Linked DNA regions of Desulforapulum autotrophicum HRM2. The protein of the gene in region 2 binds, or shares a complex with, the protein of the main gene of each other region. Links are inferred from orthologs where the notes say so. Each region holds a gene or a part of one and is shown on either strand. Other genes may lie near its edges. The genes, in order: HRM2_RS24315 and HRM2_RS15030.

Region 1 (15,558 bases), 2.1 Mb from region 2 along the record:
GCCGACCAGAGGGAGGTATTACCCTCCGCTCATTCTCACAGCCCGTCCTGGGCTGCTCCGAGGGAAACGGCAGCTCCTTCAGCGTCCATGCTGACCGCTGCCGTTTAATCCGCTGCGGGTAAAACCTCCCCCGGTCGCCTCTGCTGTCGAGTATCTAAGTTTCATGCTTCGTTATGGCCGGAAGCCGTGTCTGGCTCCGGCCATGCCGGTTATTTAACGACAATATCCCCAAAGTAGGGGAAATTCATGGAGTTGATCACAGGCTTGATGCCAACGTTGTTTTTGCCGGCATAGGAAAGATTCTGCCAGTGGAGGGGAATAAAGGCCGCATCGTCATACAGGATCTGCTCGATTTCCTTGAGCATGTCGGACCGCTTGGCAAGGTCCGTCTCTGACTGGGCAGCCACTGTCAGTTCATCTACCCGTTTGTTGCAGTACACGCCGCTGTTGTATGCACCGTAACCGGTCTCCTTGTTGATGCACATCATGAGGAACTCGGTGAAATTACCGGAATCTTCTGTGTCTGAATGCCATCCGATCATCTGGATGTCAGCCACCTTTGCATCAAATTCATCCCAGTACTGGGCCTTGGGCATGGTCTTGAGGTTCACCTTGATGTTGATCTTGGCAAGCATCTGGACAACGGCCTCTGCAATTTTTTCATCCTTTACATAGCGGTTGTTAGGAGCGATCATGGTGCATTCAAACCCATTCTCAAGTCCGGCCTCTTTCATGAGGGCCTTTGCCTTTTCAAGGTCAAAGCGGGGTTTGAGGTTTTCCTTGTATCCCGCATATCCTTCGGGTCCCTGCTGGGCTGCAACCGTTGCCGTTCCCTTCATCAGTTTTTTGACAATGCCGGCGTTGTTCACGGCATATACCATTGCCTGGCGAACCCTGACGTCCTTGAACTCAGGACGACGCTCCTGGTTCATCTGGAAGGTGATGATTCGGCCGCCGTTGATGGTGACAAGCTGGACATTTTTGTCGCCCTCAATGCGGTTGAAATCCTGGGGAGGAACGGGGGAGATAAAGTCAACATCGCCTGAAAGAAGGGCGGCAACCCGGGTTGCATCCTCTTTGATGGGGGTGAGGATCATTTGATCCACATTGCCTGGAGACTTGGTGTCCCAGTAATCTTTAAACCGGTCAAACACCATCTTGACGCCCTGCTCCCGGGAGGAAACCACAAAGGGGCCGGTTCCGGAGAGATGGTCCAGGGCATAGGAGGGACCAATTTTTACAATGGCGTCCTTGGGCTGGCCGGACTCATCCGTTCCTGTGTAAAATTCAGAATCCATGGCAAAGAAATAGGTGGCCATGTTTAAAAGAAGGGCATAGGGTTTTTTTGTTTTAATGTCCACGGTGTAGTCGTCAATGATGGTAACGCCTTCAAAGGGCTCAATCAAACCCTTGTAGTCTATACTTTTTCTCATGCGGTCAAAGGTCCACTTCACATCCTTTGCCGTAAAGGTGTTGCCGGAATGAAATTTAACCCCTTTTCTAAGGTAAAAACGCATGGTCAGATCATCCATCCGTTCCCACTTGGTAGCAAGGCGGGGTTCAAACTGCATATCCTGGGTCCAACGGACCAGGGGATCAAAGCACCAGTGTGACAGCTGAAGCATTCCGCCCGAGAGTTGAACATGGATGTCAAGGGAGACCGGATCAGCATCAAGACCGACTTTCATTGTTTTGGCATTGGCTGAAAAACCAAATGCCATCACCATGAAAAGGGTTAAACCAAATACAATAATTTTCTTCATCCCATTCCTCCTAAAAAGTTTAATGTGGGGCAGGCAACACCGATTTGTTCAAGGGTAATTTTGTTGTCTGCAATAGCGTATAACCGATCAAAAATACCAGACGGAAGACAGGGGGTCAAGTAAATAACCCCCTGTTTTTAATATTCGATCCTGCTGAAAGGGCCTGTCTCGACCTGTTTTCGATTTACAGCTAATGTCGAAATGTCTTAAAAACCAAAAACTTGTTGACTATCTGTCGTTCAAATGTAATGAATGATAATTCATTTATCAAACAAGGGGAAGACAGTCCGTAGCAACCGGGGTAAAGCGAGTGCTTGTTTTTATAAAACTATCTGTTTCTACTTTGTTTATTGTTTGAATTTTTGTTTTGGCATTAGGGCTATTCCTTGAACATTTGCCTTTTGAAGCCGGATTTAGAATATGAAGGGAAATTCATATCCTGTCTGGTTCAGGGCGATTGATCCAGGGGCTTTATTAATAATAAATTCATGGGGAGTTCAGCAATGGCACAGTTTATTTCCGACAGAAGGGATATTGATTTTTTACTCCACGAGATGCTTGACACGGCAGGGCTTGCAAAGAAAAGCGAAAAATTTGCAGAGTTCAACAAAAAAACCATCGACCTCATTGTTTCCGAGGCCCGCAACCTTGCGGTCAAGGAGATCCTTCCCACCCAGAAGGAGGGTGATGAGCATGGCTGTGTTCTGGAGAACGGCAAGGTAACAACGCCTCCTTCATTCAAGCGGCTCTATGACCTTTTTAACGAGGGAGAATGGCTTGCAATGACTGAAGACCCTGAATGGGGTGGACAGGGCATGCCAAGGACTATTTCTTCGGCAACCATGGAATACTTTAACGGGGCCAACTATCCTTTCATGATGTACCCCGGCCTCACCCATGGTGCAGGCAAGCTGGTCGAAGAGTTTGGCACCGACGAGCAGAAACGGGTTTTTCTTAAAAAAATGTACTCCGGCGAATGGGCAGGCACCATGCTCCTCACCGAACCTGGGGCAGGATCCGATGTGGGCGCCCTGACCACCACGGCCAAACGAAACGATGATGGCACCTTTTCCATCACAGGTGAAAAGATTTTCATCTCCGGCGGAGAGCATGACCTGACCGAGAACATCATCCACCCCGTCCTTGCCCGCATTGAAGGTGCCCCCGAGGGCACCAAGGGCATCTCCTTGTTTCTGGTTCCCAAGTTTCTCGTAAACGAGGACGGCTCCCTTGGTGAGTTCAACGATGTGGTGTGCACGGGCATCGAGCACAAACTCGGCATCCACGGCAACAGCACCTGCTCCCTGGCCCTTGGCAGTAACGGCAAGTGTGTGGGAACCCTTCTGGGTGAAGAGAACAAGGGCATGAAGGCCATGTTTGTCATGATGAACGAGGCCCGGCTCCTGGTGGGTTTCCAGGGATTTGCCTGCGCCACGGCTTCGTACATGTATGCCGTGAACTACGCAAAACAAAGAATTCAGGGCAAAAATCTTCTTGAGATGATGGATGCCAATGCAAAGGCCGTTCCCATTATCCAGCACCCGGATGTCCGTCGTCAGCTGCTCAAGATGAAGGCCCTTGTGGAAGGCATGCGAAGCATTCTCTACTATGTCAACTATTGTGCAGACATGGCAGCCATTGGAAAGGATGAGGCGGAACGGGCCAAATACCAGGGCCTTGTGGAGGTTCTCACCCCCATTGCCAAGGGTTATGTCACGGATCGTGCCTTTGAGGTGTGCAGCCAGGGCATGCAGATCTATGGCGGTTATGGATTTATCGAAGAGTATCCCATGGCCCAGCTCCTGAGGGACTGCCGCATCACCATGATCTATGAGGGCACCAATGGCATCCAGGCCATGGATCTTCTCGGCAGAAAGCTTGGTATGAACAAGGGCAAGCCCATCATGGATCTCTTTGGTGAGATGCAGAAAACCGTTGCTGGGGCAAAGGAGATTCCCGCTATCCAGGCCTATGCAGAAAAGATCGAAAAGGCCCTGAACAAGCTTGGCGAGGTTGCCATGACCATGGGACAGACAGCCATGTCACCCAAGGTGCTCAATGCCTTTGCCAATGCCCATCCCTTCCAGGATGCCGCCGGCGACGTTGCCGTGGCGTGGATGCTGCTCTGGAGAGCCTCCATCTCAGCCACCAAACTTGAAAAGGCCAAGGCAAAGGACAAACCCTTTTACAACGGTCAGATCAAGTCACTGCAGTTCTTTGTGGAGACCCTTCTTCCCATGACCATGGGTAACCTTGCTGGCCTTAAAACCGTCAGCGGTGCAGCCGTGGACATTGACGAAGCATCCTTTGCCGGTTAATCTTTTTTGAAGTAATTTCTGTAAAAACATGCCCGGGTCGTTTTGACCCGGGCTTTTCTTTTTCAGTGGATTTTACCCGTGGCTACATGGATTTCAAGTCCGCCGTGGAACAGGGGATGTAACTCCACAGCAAAGGGAAGTTCCCTGGCAAGTTCAGGTTCAGGCAGGAGGATGCCCACCCTCCATCCCTGGAAATTCCGGGCAAGCTTGTCGCCGATCCGTTTGTAAAATTCTGCGGTTTCACCCTTTTCCCCCAGGCGTTTACCATAGGGCGGATTCAGGACCACCACCCCGGCCTGGTCGGTGAAATCCTTCGGCCCAAGGTCAAAGAAGTCCTGTTTGTCTACCTGTACCAGCCCTGAAAACCCATGGTCGGAAAGGGTTTGCTCAAGACCCGCAATCAGATTCCCGGCCTGGTCAAAACCAAAGATAAGGGGCGTTTCCACGTTCCGGAAATTTTTTTCTGCCGTTTTTTTCAGGTGGTTCCACTGGGCCTGGCTGAAACAGGGGAAATGTTCAAAGGCAAACTGCCGATAAAATCCCGGGGGAATCTGGGATGCCATCATTGCCCCTTCAACGAGGAAACTGCCTGACCCGCACATGGGATCCATCAACGGTTCCCTGCCTGAAAAGCCTGTCCGGATCAGAATCGAACGGGCAAGGGTTGACCGCAGGGGGGCCATACCCACTGCGCTTGTGAGCCCCCGCTTGTGGAGAAGGTCTCCGCTGGTGTCTAAAGAGATGAAAAACCGGTCGTCCCTGACCCGGATCAGGATCTTGTAACTGGCAGGTGCGCCGGGTGATTCTGGTGCCGCCATGTCAAGGTGGTCCTGGATGATCTGAACGGCCCGCTCTTCAATGGCTCGCGTGTGATATAGCCTTGAGTGGTGGGTGGTGGCCTCCACATGGATATGGCTCCTTTTTTTAAGAAAGAGCTCCCACTCGACCTGGGCCAGTTTTTTTTCAAGGGTTCTGAAGTTTTCAGCCTTGAATTCCGCAACCTCCATGGTGATTCTGGAGGCGGTTCCAAGGTAAAGATTGGCAAGGTAGCAGGATTTCATGGGACCTGTGAATACAACCCCGCCCTCGGCCATGGTAAAATGTTCCGTTTCCAGGGGAAGGGCTGCAAATTCAGCGGCCAGGATCTGTTTGAGCCCCGGGGTTGTGGACGCAAAAAAGGTCTGCTTTCTTGCGGTTACCCGTCGTTTTATCCGTTTTTCAAATGGTGTTGGTTTCATGGTGTGATTATATCCTTTTAAATGCCCCAAGTAAACGTCGGGTTTGACACTGGTTCATAATTCCGGTAAAAGTTTTTTATGAACAGAACAGATCAGATTCCAGAATCAATGCCTTCAAACAAGCATTCACATAATTAAAACAAAATAAACAGGAGTTTATCATGGCTGGCGTTAACAAAGCGATTATTTTAGGTCATCTTGGCAGAGATCCGGAAATGACATACACCCCCTCCGGGCTTGCGGTGTGTAAATTTTCCCTTGCAACCTCAAAAAAGATGAAGGACGGACAGGAGGTCACCCAGTGGCATCGCTGCACCGCCTTTGGCAAGACAGGCGAACTGATTTCCCAGTATGTGAACAAGGGTAATCAGCTCTATGTGGAAGGCGAGATTACTTACAGCCAGTATGAAAAAGACGGCGTTACCCGTTATTCAACAGACATCATTATAAGGGAGTTCAACTTTATCGGTGGTGGCGGTGGTGGTGGTGGCGCTCAACAGGGCGGTGGCTATCAGGGTGGCCAGGGGGGCGGCGCTCCCCAGGGCGGTGGTTACCAGGGAAATGCCGGTTATCAGCAGGGTGGGGCGCCCCAGGGCGGCGGATATAAGGGCGGCGGATCTGGCGGGTCTGTGCCGCCCAAGGATGATATTCCGTTCTAACCGTTACCATTATTTAAATTGTAAACTTTTAGGGTGTAAGGCTTCGGTTTTACATCCTTTTTTTTGTATCACGGTATCTCTGTTTACCGCTTTTGGGTTTGTCCTGAATGGTCTTTTCGACCAGCCCTGCTTTTAAAGCAGGGGTTTTAAAAGATCCGTGGGGAATTTGGTTCGATTCGTTTTACCTACCAGGGTCAATAGATCTGGAACAGCCTGTTATCTCTTGCATACTGTCAATATTTCAACTTGGTCCCGACCTAGTCCCTTTGCACCATTGCATTCTTATATCGGATTCGAGTCGTATCTGCCAGGACCACCCTCCAGTATACACGTTTCCTGAAGGAGCAGTTGATGGATCCATTAGGCTGCAATCTCTTTTACTTGTGGACAGGGCAAACCGGTCACAAGATGCGAATATCTGTAAAGCGAATAACAGGTTGTTGGCTGGAAAATTCTGGGCCCAGTCCCGAGTTTTGGGTTTGTTTATCGAAAATTGATTTTTAACGAAGTTTATTTCTTTACATGGGGCGACTAGCGTATTGACTTTTTAAGCTGTCCGTACTTATTCTAAGAATCGTATGTTTTAATAAAATTTTGGAGAGATGGTAGGAGTCGATAATTTTCTAAGGTATAAAAATTGTGGCGTATGCTGTGTCTCAGAGCATTATGCTTCAAAATTATGTCCATCATCTTAAGTTGCTTTAAATTTTGTTAGACGCAAATGACATATATCATAACCAAAAGTTATAACGCATATGATAGAATATCCCAATGATCCCATATTCCAGAGGTCGTATGCCCTTGCAATCACGAAGCCTGTCTGTCAGTTGCAGCCCCATCGTGAAACATCTCCTTTTTATGTTGTCGATCATTTTTCGCTTTTTGTGAATACAATTGAGTTTTGTCTCCATTCCCTTGCCCTTGGCAGCCTTGACAGTGAGTTACAGCGGGATGACCTGAAAAATAAAGTTTTCAGTCTGATCCATTTTCAGTTTCAGGCACTTAAGAACGAAAACCCGAGAACAAAAATCCCAGGGCCAGCTGAAATTGATAAATATTCCAGCGAATTTATCAATACGCTTTTGAATGTAAAAAAAGGCAAGGAGTTTACCGATCGTATTTATTCGATTTCCGACAATAGATTCTATGAAATTCGATTCCGGCTGTTATACGAACTGGATGCATTTGACGGTTCATTCACCATTCAGCCATCGGTGGAATGTATCAATTTATACTTGCAGGCCCTTTCCCAACCCCTGATTGACAAAACCATTGCAACACAGGCCATTCTTGAACACCAGCTTAGATCAGGAAAACTGAGCCAGGCCATTCAGACCGCCGAAGAGCATTATAAAATCACGCTTCAGCAGAAACAGTATCTGATGGAACTTAAGACGAGCATCAGTATCAATCTGAAAAGTGTTCATTGGACCCGGGACATTATACCCCGGGTTGAAGGGGCAGAAGAAAATCTTGCCCTGTTTCTGGATTCGGATAAGCGTATTCTTTCTCATATTGAAAATGATCCCAACCTTGAAGGGGAGAGTGTCGAACAGCTGGCCTTCATCCGCAAAAAGGTCATGGACTGCGCCAACACCTACAGCCAATTGTTAACCGAAATTACCACCATGGGTTCCCATCTCAGGAAAGCCCAGGATGACCAGGCATTTATTGATTCATCCCGGTATGAACATCTCCCGAACATTATCAACGACATTTTCCTTCCTTTAATGGGACTTCCGAAACAATTGATCCCCACGTTGAACGAGAAACTTTTTCCAGCCATTATTCCGCCGTCCCTACCCTACGTGGATGATCTTACCTTTATCGTAAACCGTGCGCTGGTTGAAAGAAATATGGATGAAAATGCCGTCCCTGAACAAGACGAGTTCCAGGAATTCCTACGGGAGGAAGAACCGCTTGTTTCTGAACAGGATTTGTCCGAGATCCTGTCTTTGCTGGATGGTATTTGCCTAACCCGGGAGAGCGTGCTTCTTTCGAATTTGCTTGATCATCTTGTTGACGAAGGTTACTCCCAAAAAGTAGCCGCTGTTTTGCTTGCACATTTTATATTTCAGGCGCCCAGGAACTACCACGGATTTACCGCAGAGAAAACAGATACGACATTTAAATTTGAAAACTTTTCATGCGATGATGTTTTGTTGAGCCGGTCGATAATAGAAAAGGCAGAGGAAGCGTTATGAGTGATATTCAGGATGCATCATACCTTATTACATGCGGTCTCAAACCAAAGCTTGTGCCCAATAAAAATCCAAGGTACCGGGAGCTTCTGGAGCGGTATAATTTGGATGCTGAGTTTCATGGGGTGGTGGAAGAAATTACGGCGGGTCAGGGGCTCGTCATTCTTGATTCCTCACGGCTTCTGGTCCTGGGGTTGAAGGACCAGAACAGCCCATATGCTCCCACTATCCGAGATGTTTTCGGTAATGTCAAACCTGAAGAGCGGATGATGATCGGTATGTCTATCCTTGCCCTGGCAGCTTTTTGTTATCCAACCCCTGAAAGCCTTGACAACCCCCAAGTGATATATCCTTCATGTTACAATATCCGGGAAAGAATGCGAGAGTTGGTTGAAATGGCCTCTAATATTCAAACAGACGAGGAAGTGCCCGGGCTCAGGCAGGTATGGGAAATCATCAAATCCAACGAGCCGATTCAACGCAAAAACGAGAAACACACAAGGGGATCCCTGGCGTGGGCGGTCAAATTTGCTTTTTCGTTTCTTGAGTCACGAAATTTTATTTCCCAGACAAGTGATGACCAGGAAGGGACATTTGCCACCCGGGAAAAATTTCGGGTCCATGTAAAAAACATGATGCTCCATCGTTCTTTCCAGGTGGTGCAGGAGATGGCAGGCATGATGACTTCAAACTAAATAACAGAGGTGCGTTAATGCCATATTTATTGAATACATGGTTTTCAAGGGCGGGACATCCGGCTGCACGCCTCTATGATCTGAAGGTTGAATGTTGCAGCCCGGATAATGCATCAGAGTATACAGATACCATTGTCATGGCGGAAAACGGTGATGGAAAGAGTTCCATCATTCAGCTCATTATTTCAGTTTTTATTCCAAACAAGCGCATGATTACCGGTGGTAAAGGGTTTGATGATGTTCGCACCCTGGATTCATACTTTAAAGCCGGTGAGGTGGCCTGGGTTGTCCTTGAATTCACGGTTGATGACAAACAGGAGTTTTTGTTTGACGATAAGCCCACTCGCATTGTCGGGTTCATGGCATACAAATCCACCGTTCGGGATGATGCCGGCAATTTTGAATTAAAAAGGCATTTTTTCAGTTTTAAAACCGGATCCGGCTTGTCCGCTGATGATATCCCCATGAAGGAGAAAATATCGTATATTGAAGCGTGTGATTGGGCGAATGGTATTTTAAAGCAGCATCCAAAGTCAGAGCCTTTCAGCCACAAGCGCCAGTCCCAATGGGCTGATTTCCTGAAAAGTATCAATATTCATCCGGAGCTTATGAAAATGCAGCTTTTGATGAATAAAAAAGAATCCAATGCAGATGAAATCTTGAAACTGTCAAATATCAATGAATTTGTGGATCTTGTGCTGACCCCGCTGATAGACCCCGAAAGAACAAGCGCCCTTCCAGAGACCATTGAGGCCCACCGTAATGAGCTTGCCAACATTCCGAATCTGCGAAAAGAGCAAGAGTTTATGAATAAATTGGCCCGGCAGGTTTCTTTACTTCAGGGGCCGGGCAAGAATGTAAAACGCCTTGAAAAAGAGATCCATGGATCAGAAAAGAAAAGGGGAGAGATTGCAGATAAAATATCCAACACGGTTTTCCACCTCAAAGAAAAATCTTCAAAACTTCAATCAGATACGCTTGCCTCAAAAAATGAAGTAAATACGGTAACCGACCAAATAAAAAGGCTTAATGCCACCCGTCTCTGGTTTGAAATGAGGAAACTTCAGATCCTGGAGGAGAATGCCAGGATAGATGAAGCGTCGTCAAACAAAAGGTTGGAACAGGCCGAATATAAACTCAAATTGCTTAAAGCCGCTTCGTGCCTGGGGGAACTATTAAAGGTCCAAGCCACGATCCGTTCCATTGATGAAGCCATAGCCAAAGCTGATCTGCCCGCAAAGGCAACCCTTGAACAACTCCATGGGGTTGGAGCCGCCCTTTATACCTTATGCAACAAAAGAATCCAGGCGATTGATAGGGAACTGTCTGATATTCGCAAAAAACTGGCAGACGCCCGCAATGAACAAAAGACGCTGGTCCGCAGGGAGTCATGCCTGAAAAGTGACAAGGTGCATAACAGTGAAATCATTTCCAAGATTGAAGAGTGGTTATCAGAGGCAAAACTCGAACTAAATCATCTTGTGGAATCAGGCGTGATGCTGGCCCAGGAAAATTTTGTACAAGGCAAAGACCGGTGTTTAAGTGAAATATCGGACACGGAAAAATCCATTGAAGACAAGAACCGTTCCATGGGGCAATTGGAAGAGCGGCTAACGGCTCTTAACAAGGATACATTTGAGAGTAAGGTTAACAAGGAAAATTGTAAAAATAAAATTGAGAGAATCAGGGAAAAGATTAAAGATTACAGGGAAAGCCTTGCAAAAATAGAGCACAATCAGACTCTTATGGAACTCGAAGGCGTGGATGTTGTTATCCCCTATGACGCTGGACTCTGTGCACGTCTTGAAAAATATATCGACGAACAAAGGGCTGAACATCAGATATTGACAACAGCCCTAGAGTCGGATCAATTGGATCTGGAAGCCCTTGAGCAGAATTCGGTGCTTCCGCCGTCAAAGGATGTTGTCCGGGTCCTTGATTATTTTTCACACCAGGACATTGCCTGTTTTGGGTTTGGACAGTATTTTGCGCAAAACCGGGTTCTTGCGCCTGGGAAAGTAAGAGAACTTTTGTCCCAACAACCTGCCAAGTACAGCGGCATTGTTTTTCAATCCCCGGAGGAGTTTAAAAAGGCCAAGAAAGTGCCTGCCCTGGCGCATTTGCGTGGGCCGGTTGAACTGACCCTCCAGCAAGAGGGTCTTTCGGTAAATAGCAATTTTTCAGATGGTGTCCATAAGCACGTGGTGCTGCCGGATACCGATGCCTCTTTCAATGGAGACGCCGCTGAAATCTACAAACAGGAACTGAAAAAAAGACTTTATAAAAATGAATCCAGATTGTCCGAGGTCAACAGTCGAGCAAAGAGCGCTTCTAATATTTTCCATCATTTAAAGCGTCATCTGTCAATTTATGGGGTTCTGTCATTGGAAACAATGATTTCTGATTTGTCAGCTTTAAAGGAGGATTTGGGTAAAATCAAATCCCGTATCCTTCATATCAACGCACAAATAGATGACACCATCCATCTTAAAAAAACCATGGAAGTTGAAATTGTTTCTTTCCGAGAACAGCTTGGAGAAAAAAAGAATCACCTGAACGAGTTCCGTGTCTATGAAGAAACCTATCACCGCAAAATTGTTGGGCAAAAGGAGATTATCGAAGAGAAAAAGCGGAAAAACAAGGACATCGATAGGGCACTCAAAAAGATAGTGGCGGATCGGCTGCCGCTTGACAGCCTTATTGATAATCTGGAGGAAAAGAAAGAGCGGCAGGTCGGTCTGCTTGAATCAAAGAAGATAGATAAAGACAGCATCCAGTATTATGACAGGCAGGTGGGTGATGGCAAGGATTATGCCGAAGTTGATCACCATGAATTAACTGAAATGTACAAACGAACAAAAGATCAATATGAGAGCCAGTCGGACCTTACTGCCAAATTGAGGGGGGAAAGGGAAGCCACTGAAAGGCAACGCATGGGCATGGAAAAGAAATATGCCAATCTCAGGGGGAATCTTTCTGATACAGAGGTCAGGGAGGCTTTTGAGACCGACACCCCAGGCATTCAGCAGGAGAGTATTTCTGAACAGGAAACTTTTGTAAATACGTTAAGGGAGAATGCCGGCCAGAAAAAGCAGCAATACAAACAGGCAAAAGAGAACCTGTCTGAATGGCGCAGTCAATATCCTACCATTGAGGAACCGGTGGAGGCTGGGCCTGTCTCAACCGTTGAACACGCTGAAACTGTTTTGGATCGCCTTGAAAACGAGCTGGTTCAGACGAATCATCTGCTTGAAGAGAAAAAATCGACCCATGAACAGTTTAAAATAATGCACAACAACTGCCTGGGTGACATCCGAGGAATTGAGCCTGTTTTGCAGCTTTCCCTTCCCCATGCCAACCATCAGGATAATGGGGACCAGGTTTTTTCCGACATTGAAGAGGCTGGCCGTGCCTGGACGCAAATAGGACAAACAATTGCCGACATTAATGGGGAACTGGATAAATCAAAAGACGCTATCGCCGGGATTACCCAGGCGATAGACAGAATTCTCCATGATGAATCCTATCAGGATATTGCCGAGAAAATAAAAGCCCGGATTCGGAACATTAAAGACAGCCTTTACCTTCAAGCAGAGCACTATCTTTCTGAAATCATCCAGCGGGTGGATAGCATTCATGACACCATCGGCAAGATGGATAAGCGTATCGAGACAATCGTTGAAATCTACCAGCAATATGTGAACGAGGCCCTGGCAAATTTCAAAGCCCTTGAATCCTCATCGCGGTTTCCCGTGAATACCGGAACCTGGGAGATCTGGAGCAAGGAACCTTTTTTCAAGGTTCAGATGAACCCCAAGGTGAAGAATCCGGACTATGTCCGTACCCAGTTATCCTCGTTCATTGAACAGATATTGAGAAATCCCCAGGTGAAATTGAGTTCAAATTCCGTACAATTGATTCTACGGGGGGTACATGAAGTGATTGGGGGTAATTTCTCCATCCGGGCGCTCAAGGTCCAGTCAAATCCCACCAGGGAACGGGATGACATTATGCAGACACTGGCCCATTCAGGGGGAGAGAAAGCCACGGCAGCGATTTATTTATATACAACACTGGCCCGTATGGTTGGCAATAACTGCTACCAGCGCAAAAATTTCCCGTCTTTTTTGATTCTGGACAACCCGTTCGGTCAATGTAACAAGTCCTCTTTTTTGAAATTGCAGAGGGAAATGGCGCGTATATCAAATGTTCAGCTCATCTATTTTACCGGCATCAAGGACACGAGATCGTTAAGTGAATTCAACCGGTTTGTGACCTTGAAAAAAACAGAACGGACCACAAGGGGAGACCAGCGTGTCCAGGCGGTTGAAACCCGTTTTGAGTCAATCACCGCAGATTTTTCCCCAGACCCGATAACAGATCCTTTTGCCCCTGTGCTTGGCATCAAGGCCGGTGCCGATGGCAAAAACACGGAAAGAATCAATTAAAAAAGGTATTTTGGGGCATGCCATATGGATTTAACCACAACATTTTTTGAAAAATTACCCGATAAACAAAAGATTGATCTTTCAGAACTGTGGGATGTTTTTGAAAAGGTGGTGCCGGCTGATATGTGCCTGAACTCCCGGAAAAAATTATCGGAGTTGATCGACAATATGGTAAACGCCCATGGGCTGGAACTGCCAAAATCCAAGGCGCAGTTTAACCGTTCGGCACAGCCCCCATTGCCCAAATTTATCAAGCGTAAACCAAAGCATGGAAGTCACCGGGAAAAGCTAAACCCCAAGCATTCTCTGTGGCATCCTAAATTGGCGTTTCTTCCAGAATCAAGGCTGTCCTCTTTTGACAACTGGCTCAAGGTCGATGGGTGGTTAAAAAACGGCGGGCTTGAAAAAGAGGTTGTACCGGTAAACGAGCGCTCCTATGAGCTCTTTGGTGACGAAAAATATCTGGACAAACAATTTTCCCAGACGGTTCCTTTTACAAAAGGTCAGTTCTCCCTTGATGACCTTCGCTGCCGGCGTATTTATCATCCCCTTTCCTGGGAGGCAGGTCCTGAAAGCGCAAGGGGTAAACCCTGCCTTGTAATTGAAAATATGGCAACCTGGTTTTCATTGAAAACCCTTAATGATGAGCAAGGATGGTATTCGTCGGTTGTTTTCGGGTGGGGAGCAAAATTTGAGGGTAACTGGGTGAACCTTGAATTTATTATGAAAAAGTGCAGGTTTTCAGAGGTCTGTTATTTTGGGGATATAGATGAAAAGGGCTTGATGATCCCTTTTTATGTTAAAAGCCGTTTTGAAGATCAATTTGATATGCCATTTAACCTTGAACCTTTTCTGTATGAAAAACTGTTGTCTCTGGAAGTTACGCCGGGTCCCGACAAGAGCCATACCGGAAAATTCGATTTTAAAAAAATAGCGCCCATCATTCCTGAAAAGATCCGTTCAACGGTCTTGGATCTAATCCAAAATAAAAAGCGTATCCCCCAGGAAGCGCTCCAACCTTTAACGATGTTGTAATTCCGCCTTTTATTCAACCTTGTTTAGCTGTAAAGCCAACAGTCTTTGTTGGTTACTATGAAATAATAATAAGATTGCGTCCATACTCGCAAACTAAATAAATATAAATCCTTGCGAAGGATAAAAAATGTTGATACTGATGTAAAAAACGCAATGGAGATGATGCTCAATTGAAAACCATCCACGTTTCACCGCAAAAAATGGAGCAACAAGACGACTGGCGGCCGGTAGTTTATTTGTCGGGCGGTGCCATCTTGCGTGGGATGGGTGTGGGTTGGTTAACTTTGGGGGATCTTGCTGAGACTTGCGTTGAAGGGTGGCGGGTGAGTCGTAACCCGGCTGCCTTAAATTTTGATCCCATGGTAGAGACGGCCCCGGTTTATCGATTACGAAATATCCAGCCCCACATGATAGAAACAGAGCCGGATCACTTTAGTTCTCCTATGATCGCAGGCCAGCCCTTTTGTGTGGAACCCCTGGATATAATTATCCGGAAGGTTGGCAGATCCTGTGCGGCAATGGTGACCGCCTCCCATGGACGCCATCCTGTTGATGCAAATCTTGGAATTATTCGCGGGTTATCACAAGCTCAAGCCGTATGGGTCTGTTTTTGCCTGAATCAGCCCCTGTATCAGGACTATCTCAACGAATCTGATTCCATTGGTGCCCTGATTCGCCTGGGCCTTAAAAAGATTAAAGGGATGCCAATTTGCCCGGTGCCCGATTTTGTCCAGGACCTTGCCCCCCTTTATATGGGTGTTTATACACGTCTGGTGGATGCCCAGCAGATGCTTGCTTCGGTAAGGCAGCAGGTAAAGGAGTGGAGTGCTACCCAGCTTGCAGGCTTTGACAGGCTTTACTGGACATATTCGAAAAAGTGCCGGGGACAATTCTTCAACCCGCGATACATTGGTGATGCGCTTCATGTTCAGCAGATTGAGCAGGAGTACCTGCGCATTCAACTGATCGAACAATATGGCTTTAAATCCATTACTGAACTTGCTGTTTTGAATCCCATCAATGGAGAAAGGGTTATGGGTCAAGAAAGTAAGGTGCTTCAGATCGCCAACATCTCGGAACATCTTTCCCTCAAATTTCCCCTTTTGGAACGAACCCATGAAACCTGGCGCACCCAATACAGGGCGTTGTGTCAATATGATGTCCTGGTTTCCACTTTTGCAGAAAATGCCCGTGTGGCTTA
Region 2 (15,693 bases):
TAATGCAGACAAGGTACGGCTTACCGGCAATAAGTGGGATCAGAAGACCTATTATCGCCATTCCGGTTACACCGGAAGCCTAAAGTCTATTACAGCAAAAGAACTTCTGGTAAAGCAGCCTGAAGAGCTTGTCAGAAGGGCTGTCAGGGGAATGCTTCCCAAGAACAGGCTTGGCAGGAAGCTTAACAATAAATTATACGTCTATGCTGGTGAAGAGCATCCCCATGCAGCTCAACAGCCCAAGACACTTGAAATTTAGTCGAGAAAAGGGACTGGAAATATTTTATGGAAAATAATAACAGCTATTATGCTACCGGTAAGAGAAAGTGTTCTGTGGCAAAAACCTGGATCAAGCCCGGAACAGGGATCATCACTGTCAACAACAGGGCACTGGAGGATTACTTTCCTCTGGGTACGGCCCGGGAAGCACTTGAACTTCCCCTTGCCCTGACGGACAAGGCGGATGTATTTGATATCAAGGTGACCGTTCTTGGCGGTGGCATTATGGGACAGGCCAAGGCGATCCGTCACGGCATTACTAAGGCCCTTGTTCTGTCAGATCCGGACCTTCGGGGTATCCTTAAGAAGGCGGGTTGTCTTACCCGTGACGCCAGGGTTAAAGAGCGTAAAAAATATGGCCAGAAGGGTGCTCGGGCTCGTTTCCAGTTCTCCAAGAGATAAAATTCAAATGGGAATGCTTCTTTTTTTAAAGAATGAAGTATTCCCATTTTTTTTGTATCCATGAAAACTTTTCTTTTCTATGATATTGAGACAAGCGGACTCAATCCCGCCTTTGATCAGATTCTCACCTTTGCCGCCATTCGAACGGACTTGGAATTAAGGGAGATAGATCGGACGTCCATAGTCATATCCCTTCGAAACGATATCGTTCCTTCCCCGGGTGCATTTATCACCCACCGACTTACCCCTGAAGATTTAAAAGACGGACTATGTGAATACCAGGGCGTAGCCCTTATTCACCGGCTGTTAAATACGCCTGATACCATCAGTATCGGTTACAACTCCCTTGGGTTTGATGACGAATTCCTGCGATTCGCCTTTTATCGAAATCTTCTTGACCCCTACACCCACCAGTATGCCAATGATTGTGCCCGAATGGATCTGCTTCCCATTGCCACCCTTTATCGGATTTTTAAACCCGATGGGATCCATTGGCCTGTAATCGACGATAAGGCTTCCATGCGCCTTGAATTGATCAGCGAAAAAAATAATCTGGTTCAATCCGGCAGGGCCCACGATGCCATGACCGATGTTGAAGCAACCCTTGCCCTTGCCCGACGGCTTTCGGGACAAAAGCGCATGTGGAACTATTGTCTTGATTTTTTTGATAAAAAGAATGACCAGGCAAGACTGGATGCCGTGGATGAGGTGTTCCAGTCTATATTTGGTCGACACAGGCTCTGTATCATGGTCTCGGTATCGTTTGGCAGTGATTTGACGTACATGGCACCGGTGTTGAGCCTTGGGCACTCAACCCCTTACGCCAACCAGAGTCTCTGGCTCAGGCTTGACAAGGAGCTGGTTTTGCCGTTTAAACCTGATTCAGGCGATGGACCCTTTGTTCTTCGAAAACGATATGGCGAGGCAAAAATCGTGCTGCCTTCCCTGGATCGTTTCTGGAATCGGCTTACCCCCTCCCAGCATCAGGTTTGTGAAAAAAATATCGCCATGCTCAAAGCGAACCAGGATGAATTCCAGAAGCTTGTCATTCATCACAGGTCGTTTAAATATCCCTTTGTGCCGGATCTTGACCTTGATGCCTCCCTTTATCAGGACGGTTTTTTTTCCAGTGTTGAAAAAAAGGAGATGGGCGTTTTCCACAGGGCGATCAACAATGGGGAAATGGGCGTTTGCGAAACCCTGGTTTCGCCCCGGGTTAAGGGCCTTGCCCAACGGATTGTGTTGAGAAATTTTTACGAACAGGCTGCCCCCGAGGTTCGTGCCGGCCATGACAGGTATATGGTGAAAATTCGTGGTCCCCTCGGAGATGACCCTGTGAAGGGGTATCGGAACGACTTGAAATTCACCTGTGATATGGCCGCCCAGGAGCTTGCCTCTGTCAGGTCGGCTCAAGGGCTTGATGCGGATCAGAAGGCTATCCTTGACTGGCTTGACGCCCACATAAAATCCATGTGAAATCTCTTTAGGTCAGATGCCGCTGAGTCTTTTCAGGTCCTCGAGTTGGGCCCTGTGGATGAACATGTTGAGTTCCTCTTCGCCGGTATGTTTACCAAAACGTTCAAATTTTGCCCCAGCCACCAGATAGAGTCCTGCGGTGTTTCTTTGTATTCTCACGATTTTAATGATGGCAGGGATGACTGTGTCGGGAATGCCGGGATCCTTGTTGATGATGATTCCAAGGGGGATCAGGACATTGACTTTAATACGTTCAAGAAGGTTTTTTTGCCGGTTTTTGAAAAACTTTGGGATTACCAGGGAGATTCCCGCCAGGGAAATGTCTCTGATTGAAAAGTCTTTGGTTGAATAATAGTTGTTTTCCCCATGGATAAGTTTTACCCTGATATCGTGTCTTTTGCCCACGGGAAGGCGGTATGCCGAACGAATGGTGGTCTCTGTTATGGGTGGATCGTATTTAAAAATGATGGCACCAACACGGTTGTCGTTTGACAACCGGTAGTTGTTGTCAAACTGGATTGGTCTGCATTTGATGCCGATTCTTTTTTTGCTGCCTTGCACAGTCACCAGTGTTGTCAGGTGGATTGTCTTTGCAACGAAATTCGGATGAATCAAAATTCTGGGCTGGGCAGTGATGAATATCTGTTTTAAATGATCAACATCGTAGATGATCGACGACCTGACAAGGGGCGTAAGGGAGTTGAGGTCGAAAACAATTTCAACACCGAGGCAGGGCGATAGTATTCTTTCGATATCAAGATCAATGGGCATGGTTGGTTCTTGGGGAAAGATCATGGAATATAAAGATTACAGGCAGCACTGTACTCTTGTACAAGTGCTGCCTGAGCGGCTGGTATGAAACTGAAGTCGAGTTATTTTACAGCGTCTTTGAGTGCTTTGCCAGGAATAAACTTTGGGACGAACCTGGCCGGGATATCAATTTCATTCCCTGTCTGGGGGTTTCTTCCTTTTCTTGCTTTTCGCTCGGCTGTTTTAAAGGTTCCAAAACCTACCAGGGTTACAGACTCTTTTTCAGCAAGGGCTTCGGTTACTGTCGCAAGGATGCAGTCCACTGCAGTCTGAGCGTCTTTTTTGCTGTTGAGGACTTCAGATACCTTGTTGATCAAATCACCTTTGTTCATTGTAGATCACTCCTTTTTGTCGTTAGCAGGTTACCAGAATTATATAAAGCTTTCGTTAAAACAGTCTTGGGTATTAATACCAGTATGCAAAGGCAAGCTGGCTTGATTCCTTTATTTTATATAACTTGGAACTGGTTAATAAAAATCAGCTGAGATACAGCAATGGGGGCGTGCACCAGCTTTTTTTCGTACGTTACGTGCTTGCAATGGTGGTGTCAAGCATTTATTGGGATTTTTTTGTAATTAATGGGTTGCACAGCCCGTTAAATGGGCATACAATTCATTTCACAAAGGAGAAAATATGGACGCTGCAATGGTAAATCCTTTTATTGAGGGAACACTTTATATTCTCGATACCACGGCTTCTGTAAAGGCCGCACCGGGGTTGTGCTACGTCAAGACGGACACCATTGCCCTGGGTGACATTTCAGCAGTTTTGTCCATCACCGGGGATGTAACCGGGTCTGCCTGTCTGAGTTTTACTGAGAAAAGCATTCTCGGGATTGTTTCTGCGATGTTTGGTGAGTCCATGACCCGGATGGATGAAGAGATAATAGATGCCGTGGGTGAGATCGGCAATATGGTCTCTGGACACGTGACCACAAAAATGACTGAGATGGGTAAAAGCGTGGGGGTCAAGCTTCTGGAGGTCAAGACCGGCAGGGGGCAGAATATGTCCCATGCCGGCCGGGTACTGGTGCTTCCCTTTAAAACCACAAAGGGAGATCTGTTTATTGAGGTTTGTTTATAGGGAAGAGACTAAAGCAGACTGAAGTACCAGTTTATAATGGGTTCACCGAAGAAAATGTAGACAAGGCTGCCTGCGGACAAAAAGGGGCCAAAGGGAATTTTGAGCTTGACGTCCCCAAGCCTTGTGAGGACCATGATGATGACCCCGCCTGCCGTACCCATCAAAGAACCGGCAAAAAGAGTGAATGCCACCCCCTGCCAGCCGACCACGCCACCGATCATGGCAAGCAGCTTGATGTCACCGCCGCCCATGCCCTCTTCTTTTCTGATAAGATAATAAACCAGGGCCACCAGGTAGAGGGTCCCTCCGCCGGCGACAATTCCCAGGATCGTGTCCATGAAATCCATCCGGGGAATAAACACAGAAGCCGACGCAAATACGAGGATGCCGGGAAGGGAGATGATGTCCGGAATGATCTGAAAGTCAATGTCGATGAATGAGATGACCACAAGGGTGGCTGCAAAGGTAAAATAAAAAAGAGTGGCAGGAGTGATCCCGAACTTTGCCGTGACAGCCAGGGCCAGGAAGCCTGTCAACGCTTCCACAAGGGGATATCGAATGGAAATGGGTGCATGACAGAATCTGCATTTTCCCCTGATGAGGATATAACTTAAAATCGGTATATTCAGATAAAAGGGCAGGGGGGTCTTGCAGCGGGGGCAGGCTGAGCCTGGCCAGACAATGGACAGATGGAGGGGAATCCGATAGATGCAGACGTTTAAAAAACTTCCGATGCATGCCCCTGTGAAGAAAATTATAATGGTCAATACCATGGGTATGGTCATAGGGTCTCCTTTTATAGTGTCTCCCCTATAGAATTTTTTCAGATCCAAGTCAAGTCAGGCAGTAATTCAAATTGCTGCAAGTCAGGGTCGGTATTAATAAAAAAATGGAATTGATGTTGTAAACTGGTAAAAATGATTTATTGTTAGTGCTACAATAATCAAAGTAAAACCAAAAGGAGTTCAAATGGCAGAGACCGATATGGATGACCTTATCGAGATAATAGAAAAAGAGGGAAGCCTTGAAGATATTCCCTTGACCCTTCCCATGATGCCCGTCAGGGATGTTGTTATCTTTACCGACATGCTTCTGCCCCTGTTTGTTGGCCGGGAAAAATCCATCAAGGCCGTAGAAAAGGCCATGGCTAAGGATCGCTATCTCTTTCTGTGTGCCCAAAAAGATTCAGAGGTGGAGAATCCCAAGGCGTCTGATGTATATGAGATGGGTACCGTGGGCCGGGTTCAGAAGATGCTTAAACTGCCCGACGGCAGGATAAAAGCCCTTGTGCAGGGCATCACCAAGGCCCAGATCAAGCGATTTATCAAGAAAAAGGCCAGTTTTGAGGTTGAAATTGCCCTTGTCAAGGATCTGGAGCTTGAGGAGGTTACCATTGAAACCGAAGCCCTCATGCGCAACGTAAGGGAGAGCAGTGAAAAGATTCTTGCCCTGAGGGGAGAGTTGTCTGGGGATGTGGGGTTGATTCTTGAGCATATTGAGTCTCCGGGAAAACTTGCCGATCTTGTTGCGGCAAATCTCAGGCTCAAGGTCGAGGATGCCCAGATTCTACTGGAAACCTCGGACACGGTTAAGCGTCTGACAAAGGTTAATGATCTTCTTGCAAGGGAGCTTGAACTTTCAACGGTCCAGGCAAGAATCCAGACCGATGTAAAGGATGAAATATCCAAGAGCCAGCGGGACTATTTTCTTCGGGAGCAGGTCAAGGCCATCCACAGGGAATTAGGGGAGGGCGAAGACCGGTTTGCAGAGGTCGAAGATTATAAGGTCAAGCTGAAAAAGGCAAAACTGCCACCTGATTCCCTTGAAGAGGCTTTTAAACAGTTGAGGCGCCTTGAACAGATGCATTCGGACTCGTCAGAGGCGTCCATCATACGGACCTATCTTGACTGCATTGTGGAGCTGCCCTGGAACCGTTCGACCAAGGATTTTCTGGACATTGAAAAGTCAGCCCAGCTCCTTGACAAGAATCACTACGGCCTTGACAAGGTCAAGGATCGAATACTTGAATACCTGAGTGTCAGAAAACTCAACCCCGGTTTAAAGGGCCAGATTATTTGTTTTGCAGGACCTCCCGGGGTTGGGAAAACTTCCCTGGGCCAGGCCATTGCAAAGGCAATGAAGCGAAAGTTCATACGCATCTCCCTTGGCGGCATCCGGGATGAGGCTGAGATCAGGGGCCACAGGCGAACTTATATCGGGGCCATGCCCGGCCGGATACTCCAGGGACTTCGCCAGTGCAAGGTAAACAACCCGGTGTTCATGCTCGATGAGATCGACAAGCTTGGCAATGATTTCAGGGGTGATCCTTCCTCAGCTTTGCTTGAGGCCCTGGACCCGGAGCAGAACACCGAGTTCAGTGATCATTACCTGAACATGCCCTTTGACCTTTCAAAGGTATTGTTTATCCTTACGGCCAACATGACCGACACCATTCCATCGGCCCTTCTGGACCGCATGGAGGTGATTCGGATACCCGGTTACACAAGGGAGGAGAAGCAGACCATTGCCACAACCCATCTTTTTCCCAGGCAGCTAAAGGAGAACGGACTGGGCAGACGTCACATCACCATCAGTTCCGGAGCCCTTGCAGCGGTGATTTCCGAGTACACCCTTGAGGCAGGGTTGCGCGAACTTGAAAGAAAGCTGGGTGCCATCTGCCGGAAGATAGCAAGAAAGATTGCTGAAGGTCAGAAGGGTAAATATGCCATAAAAAAACAGAGTTTGACGACCTTTCTCGGGCCACCGACATATGTTGATGAACTTGACCAGGAAGAGAGCCAGGTGGGCCTTGTGACTGGTCTTGCCTGGACAGAGGTGGGCGGAGAGCCTCTTTATATCGAGGTTGCCCTGTGCCACGGCAAGGGTGAACTTTCCGTGACCGGCCAGATCGGGGATGTGATGCAGGAGTCTGCAAGGGCTGCCCTCACTTTTACCAAGGCCAACATGGAACGGTTCGGCATAAAAAAAGAAGCGTTTGAGGAAAAGGATATTCACATCCACGTGCCTGCCGGTGCTATTCCAAAGGACGGCCCTTCGGCGGGCATTGCCATGGCAACGGCCCTTATTTCAGCGTTTACCGGAAGGGTTGTCCGTAATCAGGTGGCCATGACCGGCGAGATTTCCCTCAGGGGAAGGGTGCTTCCCATTGGCGGACTCAAGGAAAAGGCCCTGGGTGCCCTGCGGGTGGGGATAAAAAAGATCATCATTCCGGAAAAGAACCGAAAGGATCTTTTTGACATGCCAAAGAGCGTTAAGAAAAAGATTGAGTTCTTCTGTGTCAAGGAGCTTGATCAGGTGCTTGACATTGCCTTTGAGCCACGTCAGATTCCCCAGCCGGGTAAGGAGACGGATGGGGTGACTGAGGCACAATGAAGATTGTTGCCGTAAATACCTCCGAGACAAGTGCAAGCGTTGCCCTTGTTGAGGATTCAAGGCTTGTGTGTGAAGAGTTCTTCTCAAGCAGGATCACCCATTCCAGGGTAATCATGGAAATGATTCATTCCATGCTCTCCACACGGGCCGGTATACCCCTGTCTGAAATTGACGGGTTTGTGGCGGCAAGGGGGCCGGGCAGTTTCACCGGGCTTCGCATCGGCATCAGTGTTGTAAAGGGGATTGCTTATGCCGCATCAAAGCCGGTTGCCGGGATCTCAAGCCTTGACGCCATTGCATGGCAGGTGGCAACGTCTGACAGAACGGTCTGTGCATTGATGGACGCCAAAAGGGGAGAGGTTTACACGGCCTGTTACCGTTTTTCAAAGGGGCGGATGATCCACAAGTCAGAAGAGGTCTGCGTCACCCCGGAACAGGCCGTTTCCCTTGCAGGCGGGGCAGCCCTTTATGTGGGTTCCGGTGTCGAGGCATACCACAAAGAAATAGATGTCCTTGCCCCGAAGGAGGCCTCGTTTGCACCTCAATTTCAGAACCAGGTCAGGGCATCGGCATTGGCCCATGCCCTTTTTCAGACCCCGGAACTGCTTTCAAAGGATCCTTTGTCCCTTTTGCCCGTATACATCCGACGGTCGGATGCTGAGATAAACTACGACAGACATCCCGACCGCTTTTGTTGACAAGGTGGTTTCTCTCTGGTATTTAGATAAGAATGGAAAATAAGAAAGTTACAAAATGGCCTGCAAAGGCTGATTTTCCCTTTGCAAGACCCGGTTTGGTTTACATCTGTTCAGCCTGCATTGTGACGGGCTTGCTTTTTTTTATGGGCTGGTGGGTCCCTGGCGTTGCAGCCCTGGCCGCGACGGCCTTTGTCTGCTGGTTCTTCAGGGATCCTGACCGATTAATCCCCGGGGAGGAAAATGCCTTGGTGTCGCCTGCTGATGGCCGCGTGGTCAAGGCGGAAAAGGTCATGGATAACGACTATGTCGACGGGCCCTGCATCATGGTGAGCATCTTCATGAACGTATTCAACGTCCATGTGAACCGGGTGCCCTTTGCCGGAACGGTGGAAGAAACAACCTATTATCCGGGTAAGTTCTTTAACGCCTCCCTTGACAAGGCATCCAAGGACAATGAAAGAAATGCCCTTGTCCTCCGGACGAACCAGGGCAGCCGCTACGGGGTGGTTCAGATTGCAGGCCTTGTGGCAAGACGAATCGTCTGTGATGTAAAACAGGGTGACATCCTTGTCCGGGGTGACCGGTATGGTATGATCTGTTTTGGATCACGATTAGATCTTTATCTTCCCATGGACACCCGTATCTGTGTCAAGGTGGGTGAACGGGTGAGTGCCGGGTCTTCCATTGTTGGGTATATGGCTTAGAACGAGATTCTGCCATGCAGGGGGAAAATTTAAGAAAAGCAGGAGCCTGTTCATGACAGGCTCTTTTTAATGATTGTTTGTTTGTCCATCCCTTGGCCTATATGGGCAGGCCTGGAGATGGACTATTTTGTTTTTTTATATTATATGGAGAAAAGAAGATCTTGGATCAGATACCTATCACAATAGAAGGTTATGCAGCACTAAAGGAAGAGCTGCAGAGACTTAAAACAATTGAGCGTCCGCAAAACATCAAGGCCATCGAGATTGCCCGGGCCCATGGCGATCTTTCTGAAAATGCCGAATTTGATGCTGCAAAGGACAGGCAATCCTTTATTGAGGGAAGAATCGGTGAGCTGGGGTACAAAATTGCCAGTGCAAAGATTATCGACCCTGCAACGGTGTCCAAGGATTGTGTCCGTTTTGCCTCCCGGGTTGTTATTGAAAACCTTGATTCTGGAGAAGAGGTTGAGTATATGATCGTCGGTCAGGAAGAATCTGACATCCACAAGGGGAAAATTTCCGTATCCTCTCCCCTTGGGATGGCCCTCCTCGGCAAGCAGCCTGGGGACGAGATCGTTATTCAGGCGCCCGGTGGCAAGAGGAACTATGAGATTGTAGACATTTTATAATACTGGAGGTTTGTTTTGGCAAGAGTAACCATTGAAGACTGTTTGAAAAATGTACCCAGCCGGTTTGCCCTGGTACACATGGCGGCCCTGCGGGTTCGCCAGCTCCGGGAAGGCGCTGATCTGCTCATTAAACCTTCTAAAAACGAAGATGCCGTCATAGCGTTGAGGGAGATTGCCGCCAACCGGATTGTACTGAAAAATAAATCCGACAAAAAAGGGTAGCAGGAAGATTGTTGCAGGGGGTCTATAAAAAAGTCAACCGTTCCCTGGGAAAAGCCGTCCATGACTATGGCATGATTTCCCCGGGAGACAGAATCGTTGTAGGGGTGTCAGGCGGCATGGACAGCCTGACCCTCTTGAGGATGCTGGTTGATCTAAAAAAAAAGGCTCCCCTGGATTTTCATCTTGTGCCGGTTTATGTGGACCCTGGGTTTGAGCCAAGCTTTGCAGGAGACCTCAAGGCCTATGTGGAATTTCATCTCGGGCCGTTGATGGTTGAACGTACAGACCATGGTATTGTTGCTCACAGCGACGAGAATCAGGAAAATCCCTGCTTCCTGTGCTCGCGCCTCAGGAGGAAGCGCCTTTTTGAGATCGCAAGGGATCAGGGGTGCAACACCATTGCCCTTGGCCACAACAAGGACGATCTCATTGAGACACTCTTTATTAACATGTTTTATTCTGGAGCCATTGGGACAATGAAGCCCTGCCAGTCTTTTTTTGACGGAACGCTTGAGATCATAAGACCCCTTGCCTATGTTGAAAAACGACGCATTGTATCTTTGTCTGAATCTCTGGGATTTCCGGCTTTCAAGAATCCCTGTCCCAGTGACGGGTTCACAAAAAGGACAGCTGTCAGGCACATGCTTGAAGGGTTGTATGCTGAGAACCCCCACATCAAGGGAAATATCTTCAAAGCCATGGGCCGGGTAAAAATGGATTATCTTTTAAAGCAGACATTATGATTGATATTCAAAAGCAGCGTGACTACCGGAACATCCCCATTGACAAGGTGGGGATCAAGAATCTTCGCTACCCCATAAAGGTGATGGACAAGAGCAACGGCGTACAGTCCACCATCGCAACCATCGGCATGTTTGTGGATCTGCCCCACCAGTGCAAGGGCACCCACATGAGCCGGTTTGTGGAGTTGCTGAACCTCTTTCGGGAGCAGGTCTCCCTTGACTCCATTGACAATATTCTTGAAGACATGAAAACGACCCTGGGTGCCCAGAGTTCCCATATCGAGATTACCTTTCCCTACTTTGTAGAAAAAGAGGCTCCCGTGACTGGCTGCAAGGGGTTGATGGATTACATCTGTTCCATCCACGGCTCATCCACGCCTGAACGTGACCGGGACATGGTGCTCAAGGTGGCCGTTCCCATTACATCGGTCTGTCCCTGCTCAAAGGAAATCAGCAAATATGGTGCCCATAACCAGCGGGGTGAGGTGCTTGTTTCCACCCGCTTTAAGCGCCTCATCTGGATCGAGGACATGATTAATCTTGTGGAGGGGTGTGCCTCCTGTGATGTCTATTCTGTTCTCAAGCGTGAGGATGAAAAAGCGGTCACCGAGCGGGGGTATGAAAATCCTAAGTTTGTGGAGGACGTGGTCAGGGATGTGTCACAGATTCTCAACGATGATGAGAACATTACCTGGTTTTCGGTGAGTGCTGAAAATTTTGAGTCCATCCACAACCACAGCGCCTATGCCTACATTGAAAACGGTGACAGAACCAACTTTTAACCTAGGCACCGTGGCCGGGTATGGGGCTGTTCTATTGGACCATGGATTTTAATCGCTCTTTTATTATTTTGTATCCTTGCCCCTGCTGATTGATCATGATGATAAAGGGAAAGAGGCTGTTGTTTTTGCCTGTAAAATACCCGACCCGGGTACGCACCCCGTCCAGGGTGCCTGTTTTGTAGAACTCGTCTCGTTCGTGGTTCATGAGTGAATAATGGGATTTGAATGCCATCAGCACCTTGAGCATTTCACGGGGGGAGATTCTATTGCGCCTTGAAATGCCGGAACCTTCGGCAATGGAAATGTTTTCAATGCCAAGGGTATTGCTGGCGTAGGCCCTGAGGGCACCCACCGATTTTTCAAGACTTGCAGGGGGTGAAAACGCTGCTGCTCCGGCCGTCAGGAAAATCTGGTTTGCCATGAAGTTGTTGGAAAATTGTAACAGCTGCCGTACCAGTTCTGCCAGGGTGTAGGGTGAGACATGGGTATAGATGTGCAAATCCTGTTGAAGCACCTGACCTTCCTCGACTCCGCCCATTACCTTGATTCCCTTTTGTTCCAGAAAAAACTTGACCAGTCGTCCTGCATAGGTTCGGCTTTCAATCCTTGAAAGAACGATTCTTCCCCGGTCAAGGCCCGAGGCCAGAATCCTGGGGCGTGTAAACGACAGCAGGGGGGTCTGGGGTTCCCCGCTCAGGAGTTGACCGTCGTGTTTGTCAAACCTGAACGATACGGTGTTGAAATTGGCGCTAAGGGCGTTCACCCCTGCATCATAGGGGTTGGTGGAGCCGCCCGTGCCCGGGATTTGGATGTCCGGCTCAAAAAAAAGGTTGTCAACCACTAGGGTCTTGATCGTTGAAACGCCCTTTTTCAAAAGAATAGATGCAAGGTCGCAGCAGCTTTTTTCCAGGATTTCCGATGTGATGAGCGGATCTCCAGAGCCTTTTATTTTAAGTGTCCGGTCCGGACCCAGGAAAAATTTTGTCTTGAATCTGAAATTTTCCCCCAGTTCGTTAAAGGCACCCAGGGCCGTGAGCAACTTAAAAGTTGATGCCGGTACGAACGCCTGGTCCGGGTTCAGGGCGTCCATGACTTTTCCGTGGCTGTCGGCCACAAGATACCCGATCTTAGGTGTTCCGGCAATGGCCCCAGGGGACTGGACAAGGGCCATTGCCAGGAAGAGCAGAAGAATCCATTTATGCAAAAAAGGCATGGTATCCCTTAAAGGTCATGTAGATGTCGGCCTTGCTTGCGATTTCAAAGGGCGAGTGCATGGAAAGAACGGCAGGGCCGCAGTCAAGGATTTCCATTCCCCGCTGGGCAAGAAATTTTGCCAGGGTGCCGCCGCCCCCCTGGTCGATTTTGCCGAGCTCTCCGGTTTGCCAGACGATGTTATTTTTATCAAAAAGGGTTCTGATTGCACCGACAAATTCAGCACTGGCATCGCTTGAACCCGATTTTCCCCGGGAGCCTGTGAACTTGGTCATGCAGACGCCGTGGCCGATTTTTGCCGCGTTCATCTTTTCATGGACCTCCTTGAAATCCGGATCCATGGCGGCATTGACATCCGCTGACAGGGCACGGGTGTTGATCAGGGCCCGTCTGACGGTCTGCTCGGTTACCGCCCCTGCCCCTGTTGTGAGGCGGAGAAGGTCTGAGATAAAATCGGCCATAAAGGCTGTCTGGGCACCGGTGTTTCCTTCGCTGCCGATCTCTTCCTTGTCAAAGAAAAGCCCAAGGGCCGTGCGCTGGGGTGCCTTGGTCTCCAAAAGTGCAGTAAGCTCGGTAAAGGCACAGATCCGGTCATCCTGGCCGTATCCGCCCACAAGGGATCGGTCAAGGCCGATGTCCCTTGACCTGCCTGCCGGCACGGCTTCTAATTCCGCACTGACAAAATCAGCCTCGCAGATACCGTACCGCTGGTGAAAAAGGTTGAGCAGGGCAAGCTTGAACCGGTCGCTGACGCTGTCTTTACCCAGGGGTAGGCTTCCGGCAATAAGGTTAAGCTTTTCGCCCTCAAAGGCTTCCGAGAGTTTTTTGTCCTCCTGGATCTTGCCGGCAAGGTGGGGCAGAAGATCAGACACCACAAACACGGGATCATCCGCTCCTTCACCAATGGTGATGTCCATGGTTTCGCCGTCGGCCCGGATGATCCTGCCGTGGAGGGCCAGGGGAATCGACATCCACTGGTACTTTCGTATGCCGCCATAGTAGTGGGTCTTTAACAGGGCAAGGTCGGTGTCCTCATACACGGGATTCTGCTTGAGATCCAGGCGCGGTGAATCAATGTGGGAGGCAATGAGGTTCATGCCGTCTTGAATGGGGGCCTTGCCCACCACGGCCAGGGCAACGCATTTTTCCTTGAATATTGAGTAGACCTTTTGGTGGGGGGAGACCGATCCCTGTTTTAGGGCTGCGTCCATGCTGATAAATCCCTTGTCCTCGGCCCGTGCAACGATTTGACCTGCTGCCTCCCGCTCGGTCTTTGAACGGTCAAGAAAAATTTTGTAGTCTTCGGCCAGGGCAAATACCTTTTCCGTTTCTGCTGAAGCCAGTTCGTCCCAGGCCAGGCGGTCTTGTTTGAAAAGTTTGGTCTTAAGCTGTTCAATCTCTTTTTTATTCATTTTGTTCCTAGGTGTTAAACGTTAAAATAATGAAATAATATCCTGGAAAATCGATTTTACTCGTGTTTTAAATTCAAGCCATTTCCATTGGTCAGGAAAGGCGATGGGGCTGAACCTGACCAGAAAAACAGCGTTAAAGGATTCTGTCCGGGGGCTATAGTTCTGCTCCACAACCTCAATGGGGGGCAGGAATGCACCCTCATAGCTGATCACCGTTTCCATGGCGGCTGTCTTGCCGGAAAAAACCGATGAACGTGATGAAACAGACTTTAATCCCCTTTGCTCCAAAAGTTTTTTCAGGGCATTTTCCTGGGCACGGGCCAGGCTCTGTTCGGCTGAATTCCCTGGTACTGCCGTGGTGCCCCCCCCTGCCCGGTGGGGGTAAAAAACCGAGGTGCGGTATTCCTGATCGGCCGGGACCATGACAAGGGCTGAATCCACAATGCGGTTGTTGGACGACTTGATGTCGTATCTGATGTAGTAGCAGCCAATCCCCTGGTTTGCCCCGGCAGGGGAAGAACCCAGGATCTGGACGATCACCAGCAGGACTGCAGCACTGAAAGTCAGGGCTGAATTTTTAATCAAAGGCATGGACATGGGTGCATATTACCATGATCGGGCAATTAGAATCAATAAGGTTCAGCAAGCAGACACCGACCGTTCCCGCCTGCCGGTTCGAAGAAAAACTTGATAATCGAGTTATAGATACAGCCGCAATTAGAATTGCTGAATGGCCCGGGGTGTTTTTTCAGGATTATCCTTGCTCCTTTTAGAGGATTTATGCTAAAGCACAACTATGCAAATTTATCATCCACATAACTATTTGACGGCCCTTTGGCTCTGCGCTGTTTTTTTCCTCAGCGCCTGTTCGGGTGGATCATCAACACGCCTTCCCCTGGACAAAATCAAGGCCGATCTGGCAGACGAGCCCACCTACTCGGTTGTTCTTGAGGATATGCGGGAGCAGGGCACCTTTTTTAAAACCTATTCCCACAAATACCTTGTGGTAAAACCCGACGATTCCACGCGAACCGACTGGCTGGAAGTGCCTGAAACCTTTTACAACCAAAACCGGGAATTCCTCGGCATGGCCCTTATTTCCAAAAAAGACGGCACCCTTGACAACCAGGTGGCACCTCCCGGGTACAGCTACGTGGGGGACCCGAAATACGGCAACTGGCGCCAGGATTCCCAGGGGGGATCCTTCTGGGAGTTCTACGGAAAGTACGCCCTGTTCTCAAGCCTGTTTGGCGGGTGGAACCGACCCATTTACCGCAACGACTATGCCATGTACAACCAGTCCCGGTCCACGAACCGACCGTTTTTTGGCAGGAACAAGGAATTTGGATCTACGGGCAGCGTTGTAAAGGCCAAGAATCCCGGGTTCTACTCACGGCGCATGGAAGCAAACCGTGCGGCCCAGAGTTCGTTTAAGCAAAAGGCGGCAAAACGAATGGGCAGGACCAAAACCGGTTTTAGAAGCAGATCTGGAGGATTTGGAAAATGAATTTTGATCATCTCTTGACCGGTATCATCTTTATGGCTGTTTTTTTTGTTCTGTTTGCCCTTGGCAAGGTGGTCTACAATCTGCTCCACCGTGATTTTGATCTGAACAGGGAAATGGTGGAAAACGACAACCCTGCGGTCAGCCTTGCCGTGACCGGCTACTATGCGGGCCTTGTCCTTGCCATTGGCGCTGCCATTGTGGGACCGTCCGCAGGTTTTACGGCAGACCTTATGGATTTGCTGATCTACGGGGTTCTGAGCATCGTTCTGCTAAATATCTCCTCGTTCGTCTGTGACTGGCTGATTCTTTTTAAATTCAAAATCAGTGACGAGCTTTTAAGG

Evidence for each region.
Region 1: the proteins of HRM2_RS15030 (region 2) and HRM2_RS24315 are in contact, whole or in part, in a crystal structure (PDB 3C94), measured with the Escherichia coli proteins. The link is inferred for Desulforapulum autotrophicum HRM2 from one-to-one orthologs.

Annotation. Positions count from the first base shown.
Region 1 is NC_012108.1:5,543,015-5,558,572, reverse strand. What follows is about bases 4,416-7,229. They hold HRM2_RS24315 (single-stranded DNA-binding protein), read left to right. Parts: upstream 4,416-5,480; coding sequence 5,481-5,978; downstream 5,979-7,229. Other genes in these bases: HRM2_RS24310 (hypothetical protein), read left to right, coding at 6,863-7,229; HRM2_RS28415 (Fic family protein), read right to left, coding at 6,028-6,144; HRM2_RS24320 (THUMP domain-containing class I SAM-dependent RNA methyltransferase), read right to left, coding at 4,416-5,319. Also shown: HRM2_RS24330 (ABC transporter substrate-binding protein), read right to left, coding at 210-1,763; HRM2_RS24325 (acyl-CoA dehydrogenase), read left to right, coding at 2,267-4,081; more of HRM2_RS24320, read right to left, coding at 4,144-4,415; more of HRM2_RS24310, read left to right, coding at 7,230-8,182; HRM2_RS24305 (hypothetical protein), read left to right, coding at 8,179-8,874; HRM2_RS24300 (hypothetical protein), read left to right, coding at 8,892-13,322; HRM2_RS24295 (hypothetical protein), read left to right, coding at 13,347-14,357; HRM2_RS24290 (hypothetical protein), read left to right, coding at 14,528-15,558. UniProt on the Escherichia coli protein: Plays an important role in DNA replication, recombination and repair. Binds to ssDNA and to an array of partner proteins to recruit them to their sites of action during DNA metabolism. Acts as a sliding platform that migrates on DNA via reptation.
Region 2 is NC_012108.1:3,449,038-3,464,730, reverse strand. What follows is about bases 1-2,949. They hold HRM2_RS15030 (exonuclease domain-containing protein), read left to right. Parts: upstream 1-741; coding sequence 742-2,157; downstream 2,158-2,949. Other genes in these bases: HRM2_RS15025 (PilZ domain-containing protein), read right to left, coding at 2,170-2,949; rpsI (30S ribosomal protein S9), read left to right, coding at 286-681; rplM (50S ribosomal protein L13), read left to right, coding at 1-259. In the rest of the region: more of HRM2_RS15025, read right to left, coding at 2,950-2,952; HRM2_RS15020 (HU family DNA-binding protein), read right to left, coding at 3,030-3,299; HRM2_RS15015 (chemotaxis protein CheX), read left to right, coding at 3,601-4,050; HRM2_RS15010 (prepilin peptidase), read right to left, coding at 4,059-4,835; lon (endopeptidase La), read left to right, coding at 5,020-7,443; tRNA (adenosine(37)-N6)-threonylcarbamoyltransferase complex dimerization subunit type 1 TsaB, read left to right, coding at 7,440-8,141; HRM2_RS14995 (phosphatidylserine decarboxylase family protein), read left to right, coding at 8,174-8,845; transcription elongation factor GreA, read left to right, coding at 9,007-9,474; rpoZ (DNA-directed RNA polymerase subunit omega), read left to right, coding at 9,490-9,696; HRM2_RS14980 (tRNA lysidine(34) synthetase), read left to right, coding at 9,708-10,439; GTP cyclohydrolase FolE2, read left to right, coding at 10,436-11,221; HRM2_RS14970 (D-alanyl-D-alanine carboxypeptidase/D-alanyl-D-alanine-endopeptidase), read right to left, coding at 11,253-12,434; HRM2_RS14965 (aminopeptidase), read right to left, coding at 12,418-13,845; HRM2_RS14960 (hypothetical protein), read right to left, coding at 13,867-14,436; HRM2_RS25365 (hypothetical protein), read left to right, coding at 14,669-15,352; HRM2_RS14950 (DUF350 domain-containing protein), read left to right, coding at 15,349-15,693. UniProt on the Escherichia coli protein: Degrades single-stranded DNA (ssDNA) in a highly processive manner.